Regions from separate parts of the Paenibacillus sp. FSL H8-0283 genome, predicted to be linked through region 3. Evidence: riboswitches for the same ligand, from Rfam matches in the RefSeq annotation. Region 3 holds a riboswitch; each other region holds the start of a gene.

What was found. Region 3 has a riboswitch for S-adenosylmethionine ahead of mmuP (S-methylmethionine permease). Riboswitches for the same ligand answer to the same signal wherever they lie in the genome.
Region 1: another riboswitch for S-adenosylmethionine. It lies ahead of metA (homoserine O-succinyltransferase); the one in region 3 lies ahead of mmuP (S-methylmethionine permease).
Region 2: another riboswitch for S-adenosylmethionine. It lies ahead of MHI52_RS25590 (methionine ABC transporter ATP-binding protein); the one in region 3 lies ahead of mmuP (S-methylmethionine permease).

Annotation. Positions count from the first base shown of each region.
Region 1 is NZ_CP150295.1:2,022,462-2,030,262, reverse strand. Features, by position in the region: gene mqnC (cyclic dehypoxanthinyl futalosine synthase) at 1-818, opposite strand, end outside; gene MHI52_RS09325 (PLP-dependent aspartate aminotransferase family protein) at 1,060-2,232, opposite strand; gene MHI52_RS09320 (PLP-dependent transferase) at 2,229-3,416, opposite strand; gene metA (homoserine O-succinyltransferase) at 3,441-4,358, opposite strand; SAM riboswitch class I at 4,595-4,718, opposite strand; gene corA (magnesium/cobalt transporter CorA) at 5,170-6,105, shown strand; gene MHI52_RS09305 (HRDC domain-containing protein) at 6,175-7,176, opposite strand; gene MHI52_RS09300 (ROK family protein) at 7,353-7,801, opposite strand, start outside.
Region 2 is NZ_CP150295.1:5,796,986-5,804,786, reverse strand. Features, by position in the region: gene MHI52_RS25610 (DUF2515 family protein) at 1-598, opposite strand, end outside; gene MHI52_RS25605 (thioredoxin family protein) at 740-1,084, shown strand; gene MHI52_RS25600 (heme A synthase) at 1,582-2,520, shown strand; gene MHI52_RS25595 (Cthe_2314 family HEPN domain-containing protein) at 2,684-3,400, shown strand; SAM riboswitch class I at 3,530-3,671, shown strand; gene MHI52_RS25590 (methionine ABC transporter ATP-binding protein) at 3,798-4,832, shown strand; gene MHI52_RS25585 (methionine ABC transporter permease) at 4,833-5,492, shown strand; gene MHI52_RS25580 (MetQ/NlpA family ABC transporter substrate-binding protein) at 5,567-6,406, shown strand; gene MHI52_RS25575 (DUF2167 domain-containing protein) at 6,525-7,484, opposite strand; gene MHI52_RS25570 (SDR family oxidoreductase) at 7,697-7,801, shown strand, end outside.
Region 3 is NZ_CP150295.1:6,129,341-6,137,141, reverse strand. Features, by position in the region: gene MHI52_RS27175 (PAS domain-containing methyl-accepting chemotaxis protein) at 1-602, shown strand, start outside; gene MHI52_RS27170 (spore germination protein) at 751-2,463, shown strand; gene MHI52_RS27165 (spore germination protein) at 2,502-3,602, shown strand; gene MHI52_RS27160 (Ger(x)C family spore germination protein) at 3,599-4,801, shown strand; SAM riboswitch class I at 4,872-4,973, shown strand; gene mmuP (S-methylmethionine permease) at 5,066-6,478, shown strand; gene mmuM (homocysteine S-methyltransferase) at 6,456-7,523, shown strand; gene MHI52_RS27145 (ABC transporter permease) at 7,607-7,801, opposite strand, start outside.

The DNA.
Region 1 (7,801 bases), 3.0 Mb from region 3:
GGAGTCTGACGCTCCAGCTTGAGGTTTGTATTATCCGGCTGGAAAGTCCAAGGGATAAACGCCAGGAAACCTTCGGAGTCATACTTGTTCGCAATACATTCGTCCTGAGCTTCACGTACACGGAGCAAGTGTAATGCACGCTCTTCCATCGATTCACCAAGTCCGATAACCATCGTTGCCGTGGTGTTCATACCGATGCGGTGTGCAGTTTGCATAACGTCCATCCAATCCCGCCATGAACCTTTCAAGCGGCTGATCTTCCGACGTGTGCGGTCATCCAGAATTTCAGCGCCGCCGCCAGGCAAGGAATCCAGACCAGCTTCGTGAATGGCGCGTACAACCTCTTCCAATGTAAGACCATCGGAAACTTCAACCATTTTCATAATCTCAGCGGGTGAGAAAGAGTGCATCGTGATGTTTGGGAAACGCTCTTTGATGGCTTTCAACAGGTCTGTATAATAGCTGAAAGGCAAGTTCGGATTCGTTCCACCTTGCATCAAAATCTCGGTACCATTCACATCTTCCGTTTCCTGAATCTTCTGGAAAATAACTTCGTCCGGAAGCACATAACCTTCATCCGAACCAGGTCTGCGGTAGAAAGCACAAAAACGGCAGTACACATCACACACGTTTGTGTAGTTGACGTTACGCCCAATTACAAATGTTCTGTATGGTTCAGGGTGCATGCGTTTCATAATGACATTAGCAGCTGCCCCGATTTTGTCCACTTCATTCGATTCAAATAGCTCAATCGTGTCTTCCAAGTCCAAACGTTCGCCCCGAAGGGCTTTATCTAAGATACGGTCTACCGTACTCATCGTAAAAAAGCCTCCCTCATGAAGAGAAATTATATAACGATCCGTCCCAACTTGTTCAAGAGAAGCAAGTTCTGGTGGCAACATCGTATTTCTGTACTCCACATATCGTAACACAGGTTACATGTGAAAAAAAGCACCTTATGTACAGGTGCTTTAAAAATAAGTAAAAATTTTTACATATGGAAAAGAATTAGTTCGAACTTATGTGATACGCATCGGCGTATTCGGGCATCCACTTTTGTTAGGATTCCTGAAGTGCTTGCTCCAAATCTACAATGAGATCTTCGATATCTTCCAGACCTACTGAGAAGCGCAGCAATCCATCTGTAATGCCACGGTCACGGCGAACCTCAGCCGGCATTGCCGCATGAGACATCATCGCTGGGTAGGACAGAATACTCTCCACAGCTCCCAAGCTTACAGCAACAATGGGGAGCTTCACCCGGTTAAGAACTGCTTTTGCACGATCACCTGAACCGACGTCAAAAGAAACGACAGCTCCATATCCTGTGGACTGGCGCTCATGTGCCTCACGGCCCGGATGATCCTCAAGTCCAGGATAAAATACAGCGGTAATATCACTGCGCTCATTAAGCCATGCCGCCAGTTTGGCTGTACTCCGTTCACTATGAGCCATGCGAGCCCCCAAGGTTTTCATCCCGCGCATCAGAAGCCAAGATTCTTGTGCCCCGAGTACAGTTCCAAGTCCATTTTGCAACTGTTTTAGTTGTACGCCAAGTGATTCCGTGCGAGCAACGGCTAACCCTGCCAGTACATCACTGTGACCTCCGAGAAACTTCGTAGCACTATGTACGACGATGTCCACACCAAGCTCAATTGGACGCTGATAGTACGGTGTCATAAAGGTGTTATCCAGAATTGTGATCAGGTCATGTTCCTTCGACCAGTCAGTTACAGCAGCGATATCCGTAATCCGCAGTGTAGGGTTGGACGGTGTTTCCATATATACTGCCTTGGTGTTTGGCTTGAGTGCCGCTTTTACTTCATCTATATTGGTCATGTCTACAAAGGTTGTCTCGATCTGCATACGGCTTAATATGGAAGTAAGCAAACGATACGTACCTCCATATACATCTTCCGTTACAATCATGTGATCCCCTGCCGAGAACATCATGAACACGCTTGAGATCGCAGCCATCCCCGAAGAATAGGCAAAGCCTCGTGCGCCGCCCTCCAGCAATGTGATGTAATCTTCCAGAGCCTGACGTGTCGGATTTCCCGAACGACTGTAATCATGTTGAGGCGGATTGAAGATATCAAAATGATGGAATGTTGATGCTTGGTAGATCGGTACACTGGAGGCTCCAGTCGTTTTGTCAATCTCATCGCCAAAATGGAGCAACTTGGTATCAAATTTCAACTCGGAATTGGGCTTGTTGTTGGACTCACTCATGAGTGCACGCCTCCTTCCACTTCCTGTTGTGCAGCTGTCAGAGCATTGCCGAGATCTGCAATCAGATCATCTGCATGTTCGATGCCTACGGAGAACCGGAGCAGACGATCATCCACACCTACGGCTTCACGAATTTCAAGGGGAATATCCGCATGAGTCTGTACTGCGGGATAAGTCATAAGTGATTCGACTCCGCCGAGACTTTCGGCAAAAGCAATGAGTTTGATATGACGCAGCAACGGTTCAACATAACGTGCATCCTTCACTTTGAAAGAGAAGATACCTGTGTTACCGGTAGATTGTTTGTTCTGTATCTCATACCCCGGATGATCGGATAGACCTGGATGATACACTTCAACCACCGCTGGGTGCTCAAGCAAGTATTTGGCAATAGTAAGTGCATTGTGCTCATGACGCTCCATGCGAAGAGCCAGCGTTTTCATACCTTTCATCAACTGGTAGGAGTCACTTGGAGATAATACCGCTCCAATGGAATTATGCAGGAACGCCATCTCAGCAGATAACGCCTCACCTTTGGTAATAATTAGTCCGGCGAGCACATCATTATGTCCGCCCAGATATTTGGTAGCGCTATGAATGATGATATCGGCACCCAGTTCAATCGGACGTTGGAAAAATGGAGTCAACAACGTGTTGTCAACAATGGTCAACAGGTTGTAACTTTTCGCCCAGGAAGCAACGGCTTCCACATCGGTGATCATCATCAGTGGATTGGTTGGTGTCTCAATAAATACAGCTTTGGTATTCGGCTGACGAACCTTCTCCAGTGCTGCAAGGTCATTCGTGTCCACATAACTAGCAGTTACGCCGAAACGGGACAGAATACGTTCCAGCAGACGATAGGTTCCACCATACAGATCCAGCGATACAATCAGATGATCCCCTTGACCAAACATGGCAAAAATCGTTTGCAGCGCAGCCATTCCCGAGCTACAGGCAAACCCTGCATCACCGGACTCCAGCGCTGCGGCGGCTTCTTCCAATACTTTACGGGTTGGATTAGTCGTACGAATATAATCAAACCCCGTGCTTTGTCCAAGCTTAGGGTGGCGAAACGCAGTGGATTGATAGATCGGAAAGTTAATGGCGCCTGTTACCGGTTCATTGATGGACCCAATTTGTGCTAAGCGGCTTTCGATTTTCAACTTGTTGTTGTCTTCCATTGCTGCATCCTCCTGTAATCTCGATTAGATTTGCGGGCCAATATCGTAAGGTGTTTCTTGATACACATAGTAATTGAGCCAGTTAGAGAATAATAAGTTGGCATGAGCGCGCCAAGTAGCTGGTGGCACACGGGAAGGGTCGTCATTCGGATAATAATGCCTAGGCAATGCGATATCCAACCCTTTGGCTGCATCCCGGTCATACTCCCACTTTAATGAGAACGGGTCATACTCGGCATGTCCTGTGGCAAAAATCTGTTTGCCGTCTTTGGTAGCAACCAGGAAGATCCCCGCTTCCTCGGATTCAGCCAAAATCTCTAAATTCTCATTCTTTTCAATATCTTCGCGTCTCACTTCCGTATGACGGGAATGTGGAACGTTGAATACTTCATCGAATCCACGCAACAATGGAACATGTGGTTTATTGATGGTATGTGGGAAAACGCCAAAACACTTTTCATCAAGTGCAACCTTGGGTACATCAAAATGATGGTATAAACCTGCCTGGGAAGCCCAACATATGTGGAGGGTTGAAGTCACATTGGTTTTGGTCCATTCGAAGATCTCCTGGATTTCATTCCAATAGTTCACGTCTTCGAAATCCATCTGTTCCACCGGGGCACCCGTAATGATCATTCCATCGAAACGACGGTGCTCAATCTCATCAAAGGTTTTATAGAACAGATCCAAATACTCTTGAGACGTATTCTTCGACGTATGGGATTTGGGATGTACAAGAACGACATCCACCTGAATAGGCGTGTTTCCCACCAGACGAAGCAATTGTGTTTCGGTCGTTTCCTTTGTGGGCATCAGGTTTAATATAGCGATACGGAGTGGACGAATATCCTGCTGATATGCAGAAGTTTCATCCATGACGAAGATATTCTCTCCTTCAAGTACTTCTTTTGCTGGTAGAGTATCGGGTATTTTGATTGGCATAGTAAGTCTAACTCCTCCTTGTGCATAGATAGATGCAGCCACCCTTGGCTTGATGTCTTCACATCAATACAGTTATAGACTGCCTTGAGCTTGTAAAAACATTGAATTGCTCTTTCATCCAACGTTACAAACAACCTCAAGTTCCTTAGCGAAAATCACTGCTGAGAAGTCGGGGCATATGACAAAGACCTTCCTCGGATTTCGAGAAAGGTCATATGTAAAATAGATATGCGCCTCTCTCATCTCTCAGTTACAACAGTGCCACCTGACACTTAGTCGCTGCAAGAATTAGCACCGTGCGGTATACCGCCGGTTGCCGGGTTTCATCGGGCCAGTCCCTCCACCTACTCTTGATAAGATTTCGCTGTATTAGATTGTAATTAAATATGGTTCACCGTCTACTTTATTACATTAATGCCCTCACGTCAAGTTGCAGTTCGATGTCTGCTTCCCAGATCGGAACCGTTCATCATCCGTTGTCATACACTGCCTCAGGGCGCGAAATAGACACATTTTTGCGCTTGAAAGCACCTTGTACCAGCGGTATACTAAACAAGGTGTTATAAACCCTTATGTGAGAGGTGACATATTAAATGGATGGCGACCCGAGGCCTGACTGGCAGCCGAATTCCGACAAACTGCATAAAGAATTAACATCAGCATGCCGGCAACGGGACGTGACTTCCGTTTGATTATATAGTGAACGCAGCCCTGATCTCCAGGCTCCGCTGCCGACCGGCTGATTTGTTCTTTTTGCGCCCATAATGATAATATCCGCCAAGTTGGCGGGTGCAGAAGGAGTAGATTAACGATGAAAATCCGGTTGGTAAACAACGGTGTATTTATTCCGGTGGACGACATTCAGCAGGCGCTGACTCCACCAGCGGAAGGATTTTACTGGATTGATGCAGACATAGACGATTTGGCGGTACTTCAGCCGCTGTTCTTGATGCATGATCTGGCTGTGGAAGACTGTCTTAGTGACGAAGAACAACGTCCGAAGATTGAAATTTATGAGAACCATTATTTTATTGTGATTAATAGCATCCGTTTTGATGATGAAGAGATATTTCTACGTGCGGTCAACTTATTCCTCGGCAGACATTTCATTATTAGTGTTACCAAGCACAAGGTCAGCGAATTGCGCACACTGAAACCCATCCTGTGGGAACAGGAAATCAGTACACCGGATCGTCTGCTGTATTTGCTGGTTGACTTGATTGTTGATAATTATTTCACCGTAGGTGACCGAATTGAAGCACGGATCGAGAAGCTTGAGGAAGACATTCTGATGCACACCAAAAAGTCACATCTGAATGAAATCATCGGGCTACGCAGTGAGATTCTGTGGCTGAAAAAAGTCCTTGGACCTCAGAAAGAGGTTATTAACACCTTGAATAAAAAAGATCTGCGTCTCATCGATGATCAACTGCAAAAGTATTTCAGTGACATCTATGAGAATGCTGTAAAAATATCTGAAACCTTTGAGACTTATCGCGACCTGATGGGCAACTTGCGAGAAGCCTACCAATCCAGTATTGCGAACCGGGCGAATGAAATCATGCGTGTATTTACCGCCATTACCACGGTCTTCATGCCGCTGACGGTCATTACCGGTATATACGGTATGAACTTTACGAATATGCCCGAGCTTAACTGGAAATACAGCTATTTTGTTGTGATTGGCCTAATGGTTACCCTGGGCCTGAGCATGTTCTTCATTTTCCGCAAGAAAGACTGGGTATGAACTCGTATGAAATAACAAAGACGAAGCGCTCCTCCGGAGAAACGCCTCGTCTTTTTTCATTCCTGATTATTAACCAACATTCTTCTCTGTCTCTGCGTGCCGACGGAAGCGGATTCGAATCATGCGCAGTCTTTCATAGACCTGCTCCAGACTTCCTCCATCGGGTTTCTCTCCTCCATACACCTTATGTAATACTGGCTTCAGGAACGTATCTCCAAGCTCCTCATACGCACTCCATACGGCCTCTTGTTCGTTTTCTGGCATCACTGCCAGCTCCACATCAAGAAGACAATCGGTGTCATAACCTTCATGATCCAGTGCCTCTAACAGCTCAACCAACTCACGTCGGGATAATCCGGATCGATTAACAATCTCCTCTAACGTATACCCTTCCTTCATGCCTTCAAGCACCTGCTTACGCGTGGTGAACTTATCAAGTTCCTGCTTATACTTCTGCTCTCTCTGCTTGTATAACCAACTCTCATACTCTTCTTCCTTCAGCGCCGTGTATACCCAGTCCAGCGGGAATGTCGTTGAACGCTCCAGTCCGGTTGTAATCTCCATCCATTCCGCACCATACTCAGTTGCTTTGCTCTCTCCTACGCCCGGCAGTTGCATCAGTTCATCCAGCGATTGCGGAACAAAGGCACTAATCAAACGCAGCAGACGATTGGTTGCAATAAAATACGGTGCCTTCCGGTCAGACACAGCTCTCTTCCTGCGCCATGTGCACAGATCCGTATATAATTGTTCATTGCCGTATAACTCACTGTAACAATGGAGCCGCTGTCCACCATAACTGCGTGACTTCAGATCATCATTCTCATGAAATAACCCCTGCAACTGCGGTCGGTACCCCTCACTCATCTGTATGGCAAGCTGATGACGGTAAATATGAAGCAGCTCCTCCCAAGAAGTCCCCTCATACCAGATGCTGTCCTCACGCTCTCCTTCCTCGTAGCGACTCCATCCCAGCTGCCAACTATCTTCCTCTTCCCCAATCCATAACTGTGCATACTCTGCATTCTGATCTGACATTCTGGACAATCTGTTCATGAAAATGACTTCCATTTTCGTTCCCTCCCTTTGAATATTCAGCTTATACGAGTTAGAGATACTACCTACAGGCAGCACAAAAAAACACCCCTCCTGCAAAATCCATGCAAGAGAGGTGCTTCCTCATTAACCGTACTATGCTGTTGCCCATATCATACCACAATGGTAAAATTCGTCAATCCCTTAATGACCTACTTATTCAATGCCAACTTGGCAAGCGCCAGCGAACCACACAGACCCGCATTGTCACCTAGTCCTGGTGAAACAACATACTGGTCAATGTCAGATTGAAGTGCCGGATGCTGAACGTATCCAGCCAGCAACTCCTGCAGTTTGCTACGAACCATCGAGAACAAGTGCTCCTGCTTCATTACTCCGCCACCCATGACGATTTTCTGCGGAGAGAGAATGAGTACATAATTCATCAGTGCATGTGCCAGGTAATGTGCTTCGATCTCCCAAGCTTTATGATCCGCAGGCAGCTCATAAGCCGGTTGCTCCCAACGTTTGTTAATGGCCGGTCCTGCTGCAAGGCCTTCGAGGCAGTCACCATGATACGGACAGAAACCCTCGTATGTATCCTCCGGATGTCTGCGTACAATGATATGTCCCATCTCTGGATGTGACAATCCATGGACCA
Region 2 (7,801 bases), 330 kb from region 3:
AGAGATGGAAACAGCTACGTCCGATCCGGCGACTGTTCATATACAGCAGAAGCTGGGGATAGGCATCCTGGAAAATGAGTGCATTGCACCGCTCCAGCAGCCGATACATATGCTGGCGATCGCTTTGATTCTGTAGATTATGCATTAAGTCACTCTGAAGATCTGTCATGTGATATCCGCCGTTGCGAGAGACCATATGGGCCAGTAGTGCCCAATGCAGTTCGGGATATTGCTCATAACATTCCAGATAGGCTGCCGTGCGGGTGATATTACTCCGATTGTGCTCCTGAGTCAGTGTCTTAATCTCTTCCAGAATGATGCAATCTTCTTCGCAGACGAGTGCGCTTTGAACCTGGTCCGTGCGTGTAAAAGATTTGTTGCTGGTAGGTAACAAACGCTCCACCTCAGACTGTAAGGCAGCTGCCGTATCGGTATCCCACTCGATGTCACGCAATGGGTGACGAAGCTGTGCTGAAGCTTGCCATGCAGCCTGTTTGCCACGCCAGATTTCACGGGCAGCACCCGGAATGGAACGGACAATCTGCAGAAGGGACCCGTGATGTTGTTCGCTGGAAGAATCGGTTCTGGTGGAAGTCATGATGTGACATCCTTTCATGATGTTCTGGGTTTATTTTCACAGACCATGTGGTTATTCTAAGTATGCGCTGATTATTTGACTTCCACTCGCCAATTTGCTTCACTTAGGGTAAGACAAGGTACAGAAAGGGAGATGAACCGAATGGAACAGATTACCTCCAAACCGGCTTTTGATGTAGCCATCCAATCCCCACGTTTGACGATTGCCGTATTCAAGGCAGACTGGTGTGGTGACTGCAAATACATCGATCCGTTTATGCCTGAGGTTGAAGAGAAATATGCACGTGAATTGACCTTGATTGAGGTCGACGTGGATCAGGTTGGAACCGTTAGTGAAGAGCAGAATATTCTTGGCATTCCGAGCTTTGTGGCGTATACAGATGGCCGCGAACTCGTACGGTATGTGAACAAGCTGCGCAAGTCCAGAGAAGAGATTGAGCAGTTCCTGGATCGCGCAGTTGAAGTGTACAACACGATCCATAAATAATGTTATATAAGTTCGATAAATGAATATTTACACAGACACACAGACACTCCGATGACAGAATAACCTTCCGATCGCTGTTATCCCCAGATTTCTTTGATCCCTTTTATAAAGGGGAGAAATCCGGGGATAAAGGCGAACGCTCCGCTTCTTCTGGTTATTTCTGTCCTCTCCGTTATTGTGTAAATGTTTCATGAACTTATATAAAAGTATGACAGGTTCATGTTGTAAAAGGGTATAATAAAAAGAACGCCATTTCTCTTGAAATAGGGAAATGGCGTTTGTGTGTTCGACACGTTCTATGTAAGAAACGTTTCTGTACATATCCCAAATGACCTGTGGGTCATTATTTCACCAGACGTTAACATTTTGTCACAAAGCGCGACGTCAATGAACATTTTATCCGGTATAATGAATTTAGTTGTGAAATAAGTGTCAAAGTACCGAAACAAGCGGAGAATATTCTTCGCCATCTTAAACCAACAGCGGGTGAGAAAAAATTGAAACACTTAACTTTGTTTAAATGGTTAACCGTATTAACCTGTCTTGTCATGTTTCTGGCTACTTTTGGTGGAGGCATCGTAACCAAAACGGAATCAGGCCTTGGCTGCGGAACAGAATGGCCTTTATGTAACGGAAAACTCGTTCCCGCACATACTGTGGCTTCACTCATTGAATATTCCCATCGCGCTGTAAGTGCACTGGCTGGACTGTTGTCCATTGCCTCGTTTGTTGCTTTTCTGCGGTTTGGCAAATCACGCCGTGACCTGCAATTGTTTTCTTTCTTAACTCTGGTATTTGTTATCGTCCAGGGAATCATGGGGGCTTTTGCCGTTGTCTTCTCCCAATCTTCAGCAGTCATGGCACTGCATTTTGGTTTTGCACTGATTGCTTTTGCGAGTTCTCTAATGATGGCGCTGGGCATAAGGCAGGAGGCCAAAGATGGCGGATTGGAGCGCCTGAATAAATACCCTCGGGTTAGCAAAAAATTCAGGAATCTGGTCTGGTTCTCCACCATTTACACATATCTCGTGGTATACACAGGTGCATTTGTGAGTCACACGGATTCTGCCGGCGGATGTTCTGGATTTCCGCTTTGTAACGGTCAGATTATTCCTGAGCTTTCGGGTGGGGTAGCGGTTGCTTTTGCTCACCGTGCAGCAGCTGCGTCGCTCGTGATTGTTATCGCAATCCTGGGTCATTTCGCTTACCGTAATCATCCGGACAACAAGGAAATGCGTACTCTGGGTGTGGTATCCGTTGTTCTTATTCTGATGCAAGTAGTCATTGGTATTTTCATGATGGTGACAATGAACCGTCCGGAAGTATACATGTTCGTAGCTCTTGCTCATATGCTGGATATCGCCATATTGTTCGGAGTCTTAACGTATATGAGTTTCCTGGTGTACAAGCTACATCGCCCGGCTAATCGTTTTTAAATATGAAAGTCCACCATCCAGTGATGTACATCATTGGACAGGTGGACTTTGTTTGATGTCAGAGGGATCAGGGCAACCTATGGCAAGCAGCAATTACACGGAATGAATGATGATTCGTTTACGGTGATGAATTCTTGTTGATTTGGAAAAGAGGAGGTTAGATATGCTGCGAACGTTGTTGGGGGAAAAGCCACGTATAAACGAAGGTAAATTGAAGGCAGCGATGGACGCAATGGCGCATACGCTTGAGTTATTTCAACGACAAATGCATGTGGACCATGATCCCACGCATGACTATCGGAAACTGTATGTGTGGACTCAGGGACTCATCTCCTCACTGGATGAACTGGAGCAAAGCTGTTTCGCTGCTGCTCATTTTCGTAAAAAGGTCGTTGCAGGCTCAACGGATGATATGACGGCGACTGAAAAAGCCGAGTATGCACGTTATGTGTATTTCTACAAAGATGGCTTTATCCGCTGCTTTGCCATTCTGGATAAAGTCGGCACAGTATTAAATGAAATATTCCAGCTGAATACTTCCAATACCAAAGCGCATTTTTCTTATTTTACTATGTTAAGGCAGTTCGACTATGCAAGGGAGCATCATGATCTTGCATTGCAATTAATACAGATCAAGGACTCTTATCGTGAACCGATGAGCAAGCTGCGCAAGCGACGTAATATGGAAATTCACTACATGAACTCAGAAATGCACGATGACCTGTGGCAGTTACACCAGACCTTGCAAGGTAAAGTGAAATTGGAGGATCTGAATCAGCATGTGCAGGAAATGCGTCAGGGCGTGGATATGGTCTGTGAAACGTTAACAGCCTCTTATAGTTATATCAATAAAATATGGAAAAGAAATAATTCCCTTTGACAAATCGGAATACTTGGAATATACTGAGTTTCAATCGAATGTTACATGGATATAACTGATATTTCGGAAGTTACGTTCACATTATAAAGCATAAACTACATGAACTTATAAAATCCTACAACAACATATTTCTTATCGAGAGCGGCGGAGGGACAGGCCCGATGAAGCCCGGCAACCGATTTGTAACGACATGATACATGTATCATTCGTTATAGATGTTAGGTGCTAATTCCTACAAAATGGTGCAAGACACGATTTTGGCAGATGAGAAGGTATATTCTTTCACGTGAAGAGCCCTCTTTGTATCTGCAAAGGGCTCTTTTTTTGTACTTTAAGGGGAGTTTTCCTTTAGATCGGGTAAAGATACATGTAGGTGGTTGGAAAGGGGCAAGTGCGATTGATTGAATTAAAAGGTTTAACGAAAACGTACGGCAAAGGGGCAAAATCTACAACAGCGTTATCTGAGCTGAATTTGAGCATCCAAAAGGGTGAAATCTACGGTGTGATTGGCCATTCTGGAGCGGGCAAAAGCACATTGATTCGCTGCATTAATTTGCTGGAACGGCCTACGGAGGGTGAGGTATGGGTCGACGGAATCAACTTGACTGAACTGAGCAAAACCGAATTGCAGCAACAGAGACGCAAGATCGGGATGATTTTTCAACATTTTAATCTGTTATCTTCGGCAACGGTATATGACAATGTAGCTTTTCCACTAAAGCTTGTGAATACACCCAAGGAAGCCATTGATCGCAAAGTGAAGGAAATGCTCGCACTGGTTGGTCTGGAGCACCATAGCAGCAAATATCCGGCTCAATTATCGGGTGGACAGAAACAACGTGTAGGGATTGCGAGAGCACTTGCAAGTGATCCAAATGTGCTTCTCTGTGATGAGGCTACTTCGGCACTTGATCCGCAGACGACAAATTCAATCCTGAAGTTATTGCTCGACATTAATGAAAAGTACAACCTTACGATTGTGCTGATCACACATGAGATGCATGTCATTCAGAACATCTGTGACAAGGTGGCTGTCATTCATCAAGGTGGCATTGTGGAACAAGGACCTGTAACAGACGTGTTCTTGAAGCCGCAGCATGCGATTACGCGGGACTTCATGATGCGTGACCATGAAGCTGGACTTGCTCTGGAAGAGACCGCTCTGGCAAATGCAGGCGTTGAATTGCAGGCAGGTGCTGCTTCCAAACTTGTGAAGATATCCTTTCTGGGTAACAAAACGTATGAAGCGATTTTGTCTAGAACGGTACGTAAGACAGGCGTGGATTTTGCCATCCTGCAAGGTACAATCTCTACGATCAAACAGGTTCCTTATGGGCAGCTGACCGTTCGGTTCGAGGGTGATTCAAATGCGATTGATCGGACGATATCAGAATTAACCGCTGAGGGACTTGATGTGGAGGTGCTTCGTTAGATGGATTTTTCAACAGTTCGCTGGGAAGAGGTTGGTAAAGCTTCCATTGAGACACTGCAAATTTTGGGTGCATCAGGCTTGTTTACCGTAATTTTTGGTTTACCGCTCGGGGTGCTGCTGTTCATGACAGCCCGATCTGCTTCAACCAAATCACGGGTGGTGTACATTATACTGTCCCTGATTGTTAATATTTTGCGATCGATCCCATTTATCATATTGATTGTTGCTATTATTCCATTCACTCGTTCGCTCGTCGGTACAGCTACAGGGGTGCTTGGTGTTATACCACCTTTGGTTATTTCGGCAGCTCCTTACTTCGCTCGACTGGTAGAGACAACAATGCGTGAAGTGGATCGTGGTGTCATTGAAGCGGCACAGGCGATGGGTGCATCGACCGGACAGATCGTAAGACGGGTGCTGTTGCCTGAGGCACTGCCTGGACTGCTTGCTGGTATAACGATCACCATTGTTACGCTCGTCTCCTATACGGCGATGGCGGGCATGGTTGGCGGTGGAGGTCTGGGAACACTGGCAATCAACTATGGATACTTCCGTTATCAAAATGAAATTATGATCATATCCGTAGTGTCGATGATCATTCTAGTGCAAATTCTCCAGATGGCTGGAGATCGCTTGGTTACATTTTTCACCAGGAAATAACACATAGATAACATGATGGATATGCATTAATGCAGATGCCACATGACAAAATGATTAGAGAAGGGGTTTTACACATGAAAAAATGGTCTTTTGCTCTACTTAGTCTTATGTTGATTGCGGTTCTCGCAGCTTGCGGAAACAACAAGGACGCCGATAGCGGCGCAGACAATTCAGCAGGTGCACCTCGTACAGTTGAATTGAAAGTTGGAGCTTCACCTACACCACACGCAGAGATTCTGGAAAGCATCAAGCCTGAACTGGAAGCACAAGGTATCCGTCTGCAAGTCGTTACATTCAACGACTATGTTCAACCCAATCAGCAACTTGCTGACAAAAAATTGGATGCAAACTTCTTCCAGCACCAACCATATCTGGACACAGAGAATAAAGAACGTGGATTCAACCTCGTTTCTGTAACACCTGTTCATGTTGAACCTTTTGGTGGATACTCCAAAAAGATTAAGTCTTTGGATGAATTGGCAGACGGCGCAAAAGTAGCAATTCCAAATGATCCATCCAATGGTGGACGTGCTTTGTTGCTGCTTGCGAAGGAAGGTATCATTACGCTGAAAGACAACACAAATATTACATCTACGATTCAAGATATCACAGCCAATCCGAAGAACCTGGATATCATCGAGCTGGATGCAGCCATGATGCCTCGTCAATTGGATGAAGCGGATCTGGTATTTATCAACGCTAACTATGCGCTCGAAGCGAACCTGAATCCGGCGAATGATGCTTTGCTGATCGAAGATCTGCAAGGTAACCCATACGCAAACATCCTCGTTTCCCGTGAGGACAACAAGGATGCAGATGCAATCCAAAAACTGGCTGCTGCTCTGCACTCCGAAGAAGTGAAAACATTCATCAAAGAACGTTATAAAGGAGCAGTTGAACCTGCAACTGAATAATTCACGATATGTATGATATGATGTGAAGCTATTAAGAATAAGCCGTATATCTCTTCTGAAGAGATATACGGCTTATTTTATGTTTCCTAATCTGTACTGACGTGGGGATCAACATAAGTCAAAGTTTTTCCGGTTTATCCACGTCAGAATGATGCCCAGATTGGAGGTAGTAGGATAATTCATTCTGATCAGCATACTGCTGTTCATCGGCTTCTTGCAGGTACGTCCTCTCGGAGGGAGAGAGTTTCTCTTCTTCTCCGTGTGAGCTTTTGATTTTGTATCTGATCCAACCGATTAACCCAAGGACGACAACGAGGATCAAAGCCCATCCTTTTTTGAGCAAAAGAAGAGCACTGAATTTTTGGGAAGCCGTGTACCCGATCCCGCCCATCAGAAGACTGTTGAGCCCTATGGTGGATGTTTTGTCAGTCGAAGCATTGTACTCCTCGTAGGTATATCCTGCATTGATGCTAAGTTGATTAAGGACAGTTTCCTCGAATACCTGGCGGCTCTGTTGAAAGTTGTCCGTATCGGTAACCAGAATGGCTGTGATGTACCCTTCGCGTGTCAGGAGTTTTACATTGTAATTGACCATGGCTTGCTGATCAGCATTCTTAAAACCGAGGGAGTAAACCAACTGATGTTTGGTACTGTCATATGTCGGTTCGATCTCCCACCCCGTTATGTACGTTCTATATTCAGGATCAAATTCTCTGTTATCTTCTTCTGTGCCTCGGATATAACTGCTTAACAGCTCTTCGGCACTTAAATTTTGATCGTCATCATGGATATGACCTGTCTTCACGTACTCGAACACAACATACCACGAGCCGAATTCACTATTGCTGGTTAGGCTTCCGATTTCGTTCCCATTAGGCTTTCCATCACTGTTAAGTATCGAGCGTTGGGTATTGGGCTTATCCAGATAGGAATGGCTTTCAGGGACTTCCAGGGTGGCCTTACCGTCCAAAGAGACAGATGCTGGTCCAGTAATCCAATCGTACTCATCTGGTGCTGGCTCATTCTCACTTGCCGCTGATACCTGTAAGGCACTAGAGACTGTGAATAAACTCAACATTAAAAGTGTAAGAAATAATATCCATCTTTTGTTCTTCATATTCGTGTAGAGGTCCTTTCAGGTTATATCCTCGACAGTACCATAGGTGTTTAATTTCAATCAAGATATATTTGGAATTAAAGGTGAATAATCCCTTGTGGATAAGCGAGTTGTAGGAGGACGATAAATCTTTTATACTGGATAGTGACTGCTCTTTGAAGAGGGGGATGAACGTGAAGGGAAAGATTGCCCTCATAACGGGAAGTGCCAAAGGTCTTGGTAAAATGACGGCCCTCAGTCTGGCAGATCAAGGGTGCCATATTGCCCTGAACTATGTA
Region 3 (7,801 bases):
TGCCGGTGTACGATGAGACGAATCAGAAGATACTGGGTGTCTCCAAAATCGCCACCAACATTACCAACCGTCAGAACAACATTTCTGTCGTAGTGAATGAGCTGAAAACGATGTCTCATGAACTGAATGGGCAGGCAGATGTAGGTATTGAACGCAGTCAGGAATTGATGTCCAGTATCTCCTATATCTCAGAGGTGTCAACTTCTAACCGTGCAACGCTGACTCATTTGCAGGAACAGGCCGGATCGATTCAGGGCGTGGTACGAACGATACGCGAGATTTCGTCTCAGACGCAACTGCTCGCGTTGAATGCTGCCATTGAGGCTGCACATGCAGGAGAATACGGACGAGGATTCGATATCGTGGCCAAGGAAGTTAAGAAACTATCCGCAATGGTGGAGAGTTCGATTAATGAGATTCGAGATAGCGTGACTGGAATAACCAAGGAAATTGGCAATATCACAGGTGGCACCAAAAAAGTAGAAGAATATGTGGAGCAGAGCCAGAAGCAGATTGAGATCGCATTGAATGATTTTACAGCAATTGCTGCTTCAGCTCACTTGTTGGATGCCAAAGCGGAGCATGTGACCAGAATCGTATAACAATATATAGTAATAGCGGTTCCTTTCACAGGAACCGTTTTTTTGTCGTTCAGTACTCAAAAAAACGGGAATTATTGTGATCAAACGGGGACACAATACTTGGGAATACCTGCAGCTATGTCATGCAGAGAAATGTTGGGGTGGGAACATGTGGTCAACAATTGTATCCTACGTGCCGGATTGGTCCATATGGATTCAGGCATTCTTGGTCTTCATCATTCCAATTGGTATTACATTGAGCATGCGCTGGATCAATGCTGCCATTAAGCGCGGAAGCTTCTCTCGTTCGAAGCCATCGTCCATATCCTCGAAGGATATCTCGCCAGCAGCCAAAGGGCAGGGTGAAGGGACCGAAACAGGCCACTATGCCAATATTAAATTAACCGAAAAGTACAGCATAAATCTGACGAGTGTGAAAGAAAGCTTTGGACTCAATGCAGACGTGCATATTCGGGAATTTATTATTAGGGGAACGAATACACGGGCTGCGGTCATTTATACCGAAGGCCTGGTAGATCAAGACTTAGTTGATGATCACTTGATTACACCGTTGATGTTCGAAGGTGTTCCTCTACTTAAGCAGGAGGGTTTCCTTCATCCAGACAACGCACACTTACTGTCGGCATATCTGCAAGATCAATTACTTCCTGTCAGTCTGGTTGAGGAGACGAAGTCCCTCCAAGAACTCGCAGTTGGTGTGTTGTTTGGGAAAAATGCACTGCTGGTTGATGGTTTGCCAGGTGCTTTATTAATTGGAGCTCATAAGATCAAAACAAGAGGTATGAATGAACCCTTGTCAGAGGGACTGCTTCGTGGGCCTCGTATTGGTTTTACAGAGCAATTAAGCGATAATACAGGCATTTTACGTCGTTATGGAAGTGATCAGAGCCTGTTTATTAAGAAGTATGAAGTGGGTTCACGGATCAAAAAAGATTTGGCGATAGCCTATATTCAGGATATTGCCGATCCAAATCTCGTTGCAGAAGTATGCAAGCGAATCGAAGAGATGGATATGGATTCAATGCTCGAATCAGGTTATGTGGAACAACTCATCGAAGATAATACGCTGAGTCCTTTTCAGCAGGTACTGAATACGGAAAGACCTGACCGAGTGATGGGTGCCCTTCTGGAAGGCCGAGTGGCAATTTTGTTGGATGGAACGCCATTTGTATTAATTGTACCGGTGACCTTTAGCATGTTGCTTCAGTCTCCAGAGGACTATTATGAACGCTGGATTCCTGGAACATTTTTGCGAGTGCTGCGTTTTATGGCCGCGATGCTGGCATTGCTTGCTCCTGCGCTCTATATCTCGTTTATCTCGTTCCATCCGGGTCTTATTCCAACCAAGCTGGTATTGACGATTATTGAAACGCGTACCGGAGTGCCATTCCCCTCAATTATTGAGGTACTCATCATGGAGCTTTCAATTGAAATCTTGAGGGAGGCCGGGATACGCTTGCCCAAACCGATTGCGCCAGCGATGGGTATCGTAGGAGGTCTGATTATTGGCCAAGCAGCCGTGCAAGCGGGAATAATAAGCCAATTTCTGGTCATTGTCGTTGCGGTAACAGCCATCTCTTCCTTTACGATTCCGGTCTATAGTGCGGGATTAACGCTAAGGATTCTACGATTTGCCGCTATGTTCAGCGCAGCCGTACTCGGATTGTTTGGCGTGGTTATGTTCTTTCTGCTTGTGTGTACACACCTGGCACGACTCTCAAGCTTTGGCGTACCTTATGTTGCACCAGCCGTTCCCTATCACATGAATGAATGGAAGGATTTTGTTATCCGTGCACCGCTAAATATGATGAGAATGCGTCCCAAAATGACTAATCCGATCGATGATGATCGGAAAAAATAAATGGAATTCCATCTACTGAAGGTCTGGAGGTGAACTAAGTGAATGGCTCCCAAGGAAAGCTAACCACGACACAGGCCGTTGTAATTATTGTCAATTACATGCTTGGTGCCGGGATATTGACACTACCTCGAACGACCAGCAAAGCTGTCGGAACACCGGATGTCTGGATTTCCATTATCCTATCTGGATTCATTATCATAGGTGTCGGAATAATTCTGGTTACCCTGTGTCGCAGATTTCCGGAGAAAACCGTCTTCCAGTTCACCCGTGAGATTACGGGCAGCTGGATTGCTTACATACTGGGATTGTCTATGATTATGTATTTCATAGTTATTGCCGCATTCGAAATCAGAGTTATGGCTGAAGTAACTGGGATGTATCTGCTCGAACGCACCCCCACCTGGGCGATTGTGATGGTCTTCATGTGGATCGGTGTATATATGATTTCAGGCGGGCTTGGCGTTATCGTACGCGTGTTTGAGATCATCCTTCCAATTACGATTATTATATTTGTGATTGAAATTTTGCTTAGTAATCAGCTATTCGAAATTGGCAATCTGAGACCCGTACTCGGTGATGGGGTCATGCCGGTTTTCCAAGGGTTGAAGCCTTCACTATTATCTTATACAGGCTATGAGGTGATGTTAATCATGACTGCCTATATGAAAAATCCGAAGAAGAGCAATAAAGCGATGACCTGGGGGATACTCATATCCACTATTATCTACTTGATCACGGTGGTGATGGTTATAGGCAGTTTATCGCTCGATGGCATCAAAACTCGAACCTGGCCAACGCTGGATTTGGTAAGAAGCTTCGAAATCCAGGGTCTGATATTCGAGCGTTTTGAATCCTTATTGCTGGTCATCTGGATTATGCAAATCTTTTCGACTACAGCAATTACACATTACTGCGCTTCGGTGGGTATTCGTGATTTGTTTCGTTCCAAAAAAATCAAAGGCATCATGTACGGCCTGCTGCCGTTCATTTATCTGACAGCAATGATACCCAAAACAGTGGATGATACCTTCGTACTAGGAGATATGCTAGGCAATGTGTCCGTATTTTTGTTTGGCATTTTACCTCTGGTACTACTGTTGTTAAGTCTGATTCGCAAAAAAGGAGGCAAGCATGCATGATTACATTCCGCATGTTGTTACGCTTAGCCACTGTATTATGCATTCTCTTAACGATATCCGGATGTTGGAGCAGTCGAGAGATAGAGGATCTAAGTGTCTACGTTGGTCTTGGGATCGATATCGGCAAAGAGACGGAATTTGAGGAGAACATCGCCAATCAGGGAGGAGGGTATTCCAAGCAGAACAATGTGACAGCCACGGTACAGATTGCTCCCGGTAATTCCAGCAGTCAGAAGAGCCAACAATCCGGTTCGCCTGCTTCTGGTAAAACGTCCTATTCCAATGAACAGCTTACCGGAGATTCCTTGCTGCAAATCTTTCGTCAGTTTGCACTGAGACGAGATCATCCGCTCATCGGACATCATCTGAAGGTTATCGTTGTGTCCAAGGATATCGCCAAAAAGTATGGTCTGGACCAGCTGCTGGATTTTGTACTTCGGGATAACGATATTCGTCCTAACTGTCTGGTGTTGATTAGCCATCATCGCGCTGTTGATGTACTGACTTCAGATGATCCTTCCCGGATTCCAGCATTTTATCTTACAGGTATTACCGGTAATTCATACTTGTCCAATAAAATCCTGGACCCCGTTCTACTCTCCAAATTAGATGCACAAATGCAATCCGGTTCCAGCTTTTTGCTCCAGAATGTACTGAACTTCAATGGAGAGGACAAGTTCTCCGGTGCCAGTATCTTTGATGGGAAAACAACAAAATTCATCGGGGAACTCAGCCAAACGGATCTAGAAGGGCTATCTTGGCTCAGACCTAAAGAAAAAGGAGGTATCTTGAAGACATACAATAAAGAGGGGTTCACTGTTGTATATGAAATGAAGAAGAAAAAAACAACAATAATTCCAAAAGTGGTTGGCGATGATATTTCATTCCATGTGAAAACTGAATCCGAAGGCTGGTTGATGGAGGATTGGCGTGCTCCCGAGGAAGAGGAAAAAGGTGCGTATCTCAGTGAATTGGAAAAAGAATTTGCTGAACTTGCCAAACAACAGATTCGACAGTTGTTATACAAACTGCAGCATACCTATAAAGTAGATGTTGCGGATTTTCGGGATAGCTTGCGTATTAAAGAACCTAAAACATGGAAAAAAGTCAAAGACGATTGGGATAAAATTTTTAGCACCGTGCCGATCACCTATGAGGTAAAGACCACCATCACGAATCCGGGGTCTTCCACCGAATAGCGAGGTGTGCCATATATTATTTAATTGTTGACACATTCATGATAGATCGCTATATTAGTAAAAAATCATTTTCTTATCCAGAGAGGTGGAGGGACTGGCCCTTAGAAACCTCAGCAACAGATCTGAAGGATACTGTGCTAATTCCAGCGGGTGAAAGCCTGATAGATAGGAGCGTTTGTTTTTATTTGTCAGTAACGGCGCACTCTTTAGGCAGAGTGGGTCTTTTTTGTTTTTTCTGGATGAAGAAGTAGGGGAGCAGCAGGTATGGAGAACAACAACGACAAAGGGCATTTTCAGCGGAAAATGCAGGCACGGCATGTGGTCATGCTCTCTCTCGGAGGAGTCATTGGAACGGGATTATTCCTCAGCTCAGGTTACACCATTCAGCAGGCGGGACCACTGGGAACCATTCTGTCCTATCTGATCGGAGCCATCGTTGTATATCTGGTGATGCTCTGTCTTGGTGAACTGTCTGTTCATATGCCAGAGACGGGAGCATTTCATAGTTATGCAGCCAAATATATCGGACCGGCAACAGGTTACACGGTGGCTTGGTTATACTGGTTAACCTGGACTGTTGCGCTTGGCTCCGAATTCACAGCCGCCGGATTGCTTATGCAGCGCTGGTTCCCATCGGTAAACGTATGGATATGGAGCGCGGTTTTTGCACTGATGATCTTTCTGTTTAACGCTCTAACGGTGAAATTTTTTGCGGAATCCGAGTTCTGGTTCTCATCTGTAAAAGTAGTGACTATCGTAATCTTCATTATTATCGGTGGCGCAGCCATGTTTGGGTTCATTCCCATGGCGGATTCTGAACCGGCTCCATTTCTATCGAATATTACCGCATCCGGGTGGTTCCCTCATGGGGCTACAGCGATATTGATGACCATGCTTGCTGTAAACTTTGCCTTCTCAGGCACCGAGTTAATCGGCATTGCCGCCGGTGAGACGGAGAACCCGGAAAAGACGATACCAAAGGCTATTCATACAACGCTGTGGCGTTTGGTTATTTTCTTCATCGGAACGATTATTATCTTGTCGGCCTTGCTGCCCATGTCGGATGCCAGTGTACTGGAAAGTCCGTTTGTAGCGGTAATGGAGCGGGTGGGTGTACCCTATGCAGCAGACATTATGAACTTTGTTATTCTGACGGCGATTCTCTCTGCTGCCAATTCAGGCCTGTATGCATCTTCACGTATGCTCTGGTCTCTGGCTGACAAAAGAACGATCTCTCCGTGGTTTGCCAAATTGACCAAAAGCGGAGTACCGCTGAATGCACTTCTGATTAGTATGGTGGGTGGTGCGCTGGCCTTGCTGTCCAGCATCATTGCGCCAGGTACGGTGTATATTACGCTGGTTTCCATTTCAGGTCTGGCTGTCGTTGCGGTATGGATGAGCATCAGCGCTTCCCAATACATGTTCCGCAGACAATATATCCGGGAAGGACATGCGGTCAAAGATCTGGTCTACCGCACACCACTGTATCCGGTGGTACCAATTGTTTCATTTATATTATGCCTGGCTTCATGCATAGGTATTGCCTTTGACCCGACACAGCGAATTGCGCTGTATTGTGGGGTTCCGTTTATCGCAGTATGTTACGCTGCTTATTATCTGACAGAACGTGTGAATAAGAAAAGAGGACAAGTACATGACGCAAGAACAACAGACTAACCCCATGGAACAGATCCTTCGTGAACATCCGGTCATGATTCTGGATGGAGCGTTGGCTACGGAACTCGAACAGCATGGATGTGATCTCGATGATCCACTATGGTCTGCTCGTGTGTTGCTTGAGAATCCGGATGTTATTGTTCAGGTCCATGCAGATTATTTTCGAGCAGGAGCCGACTGTGCGATTACATCCAGTTATCAGGCGACGGTGGATGGTTTCCGCAAGAGAAGGATTGATGAACAGGCTGCACTGGAGCTGATCCGCAAGACGGTGGAACTGGCTGTACAGGCGAGAGATGACGTGTGGGCAGAAGTTCAGAGTAGTTTAGTAGAGAGAGAAAGCTCAACAGGTCAGCCTGTAGAAGCTCCTTCGGTACGTTCCGAGAACGTGGAGAATGAGGAGCATTTAACAGATCGTACAGGGGATCGCAAAGAAGACTGTCTTCGTTCACGTCCAATTATTGCCGGGTCCGTTGGACCGTACGGCGCCTATCTGGCGGATGGTTCTGAGTATGTGGGTCATTACGGCGTGTCGGATGAGACGCTTGTCGCATTTCACCGTCCGCGTATGGCGGCGCTGCTTGAAGCAGGTGCTGATATTCTGGCGTTTGAGACGATTCCTTCCTTGCAGGAAGCACAGGTGCTGGTTGATGTACTGAAGGAGTTCCCTCATGCGTATGCTTGGTTATCTTTTTCTTTAAAAGACGGGACAAGCATCAGCGAGGGCACACCGCTTGAGGTATGTGCACAGAAGTTTGGCTCCGAGCCGCAGGTTGCGGCGATTGGCCTGAACTGTGCTCCGATGGAAGTGGTGACGGAAGCAGTGGGTATTTTGAGCCGTACCAGCGATAAACCTGTTATTGTGTATCCGAACTCGGGAGAAGTATATGATGCAGCAACGAAGACGTGGAGCGGACAGGGTACCTGTGGCAGCATGAGTGATGCTTCGGAGCAGTGGGTTGCTGCGGGCGCGAAAATTATTGGCGGCTGCTGCCGAACAACGCCACATCAGATTGGTGCACTTGCGAAGAAATGGCGGAATTAGTTCATATCATGATAACAAGCCCTTCCACATCCTATAGAGGTATGGAAGGGCTTGTTTTATTGTGTTAAGGCATTCTGATTACATTATTCGATAACCAGTATACGTGGCGATGCTTCCCGAATGATTCTCGAAGAGAACCACGAGCCAAGACTGGCTGCAATGATGCTTAGACAGGTGAACAGTACCATTCCACCCCAATGCAGGATCAGTGGAAGCTGTACGATACCATAACCGGAAAGGACCATTTCGAGTAGAAGAGGCAGCAGGTATACGCCGAC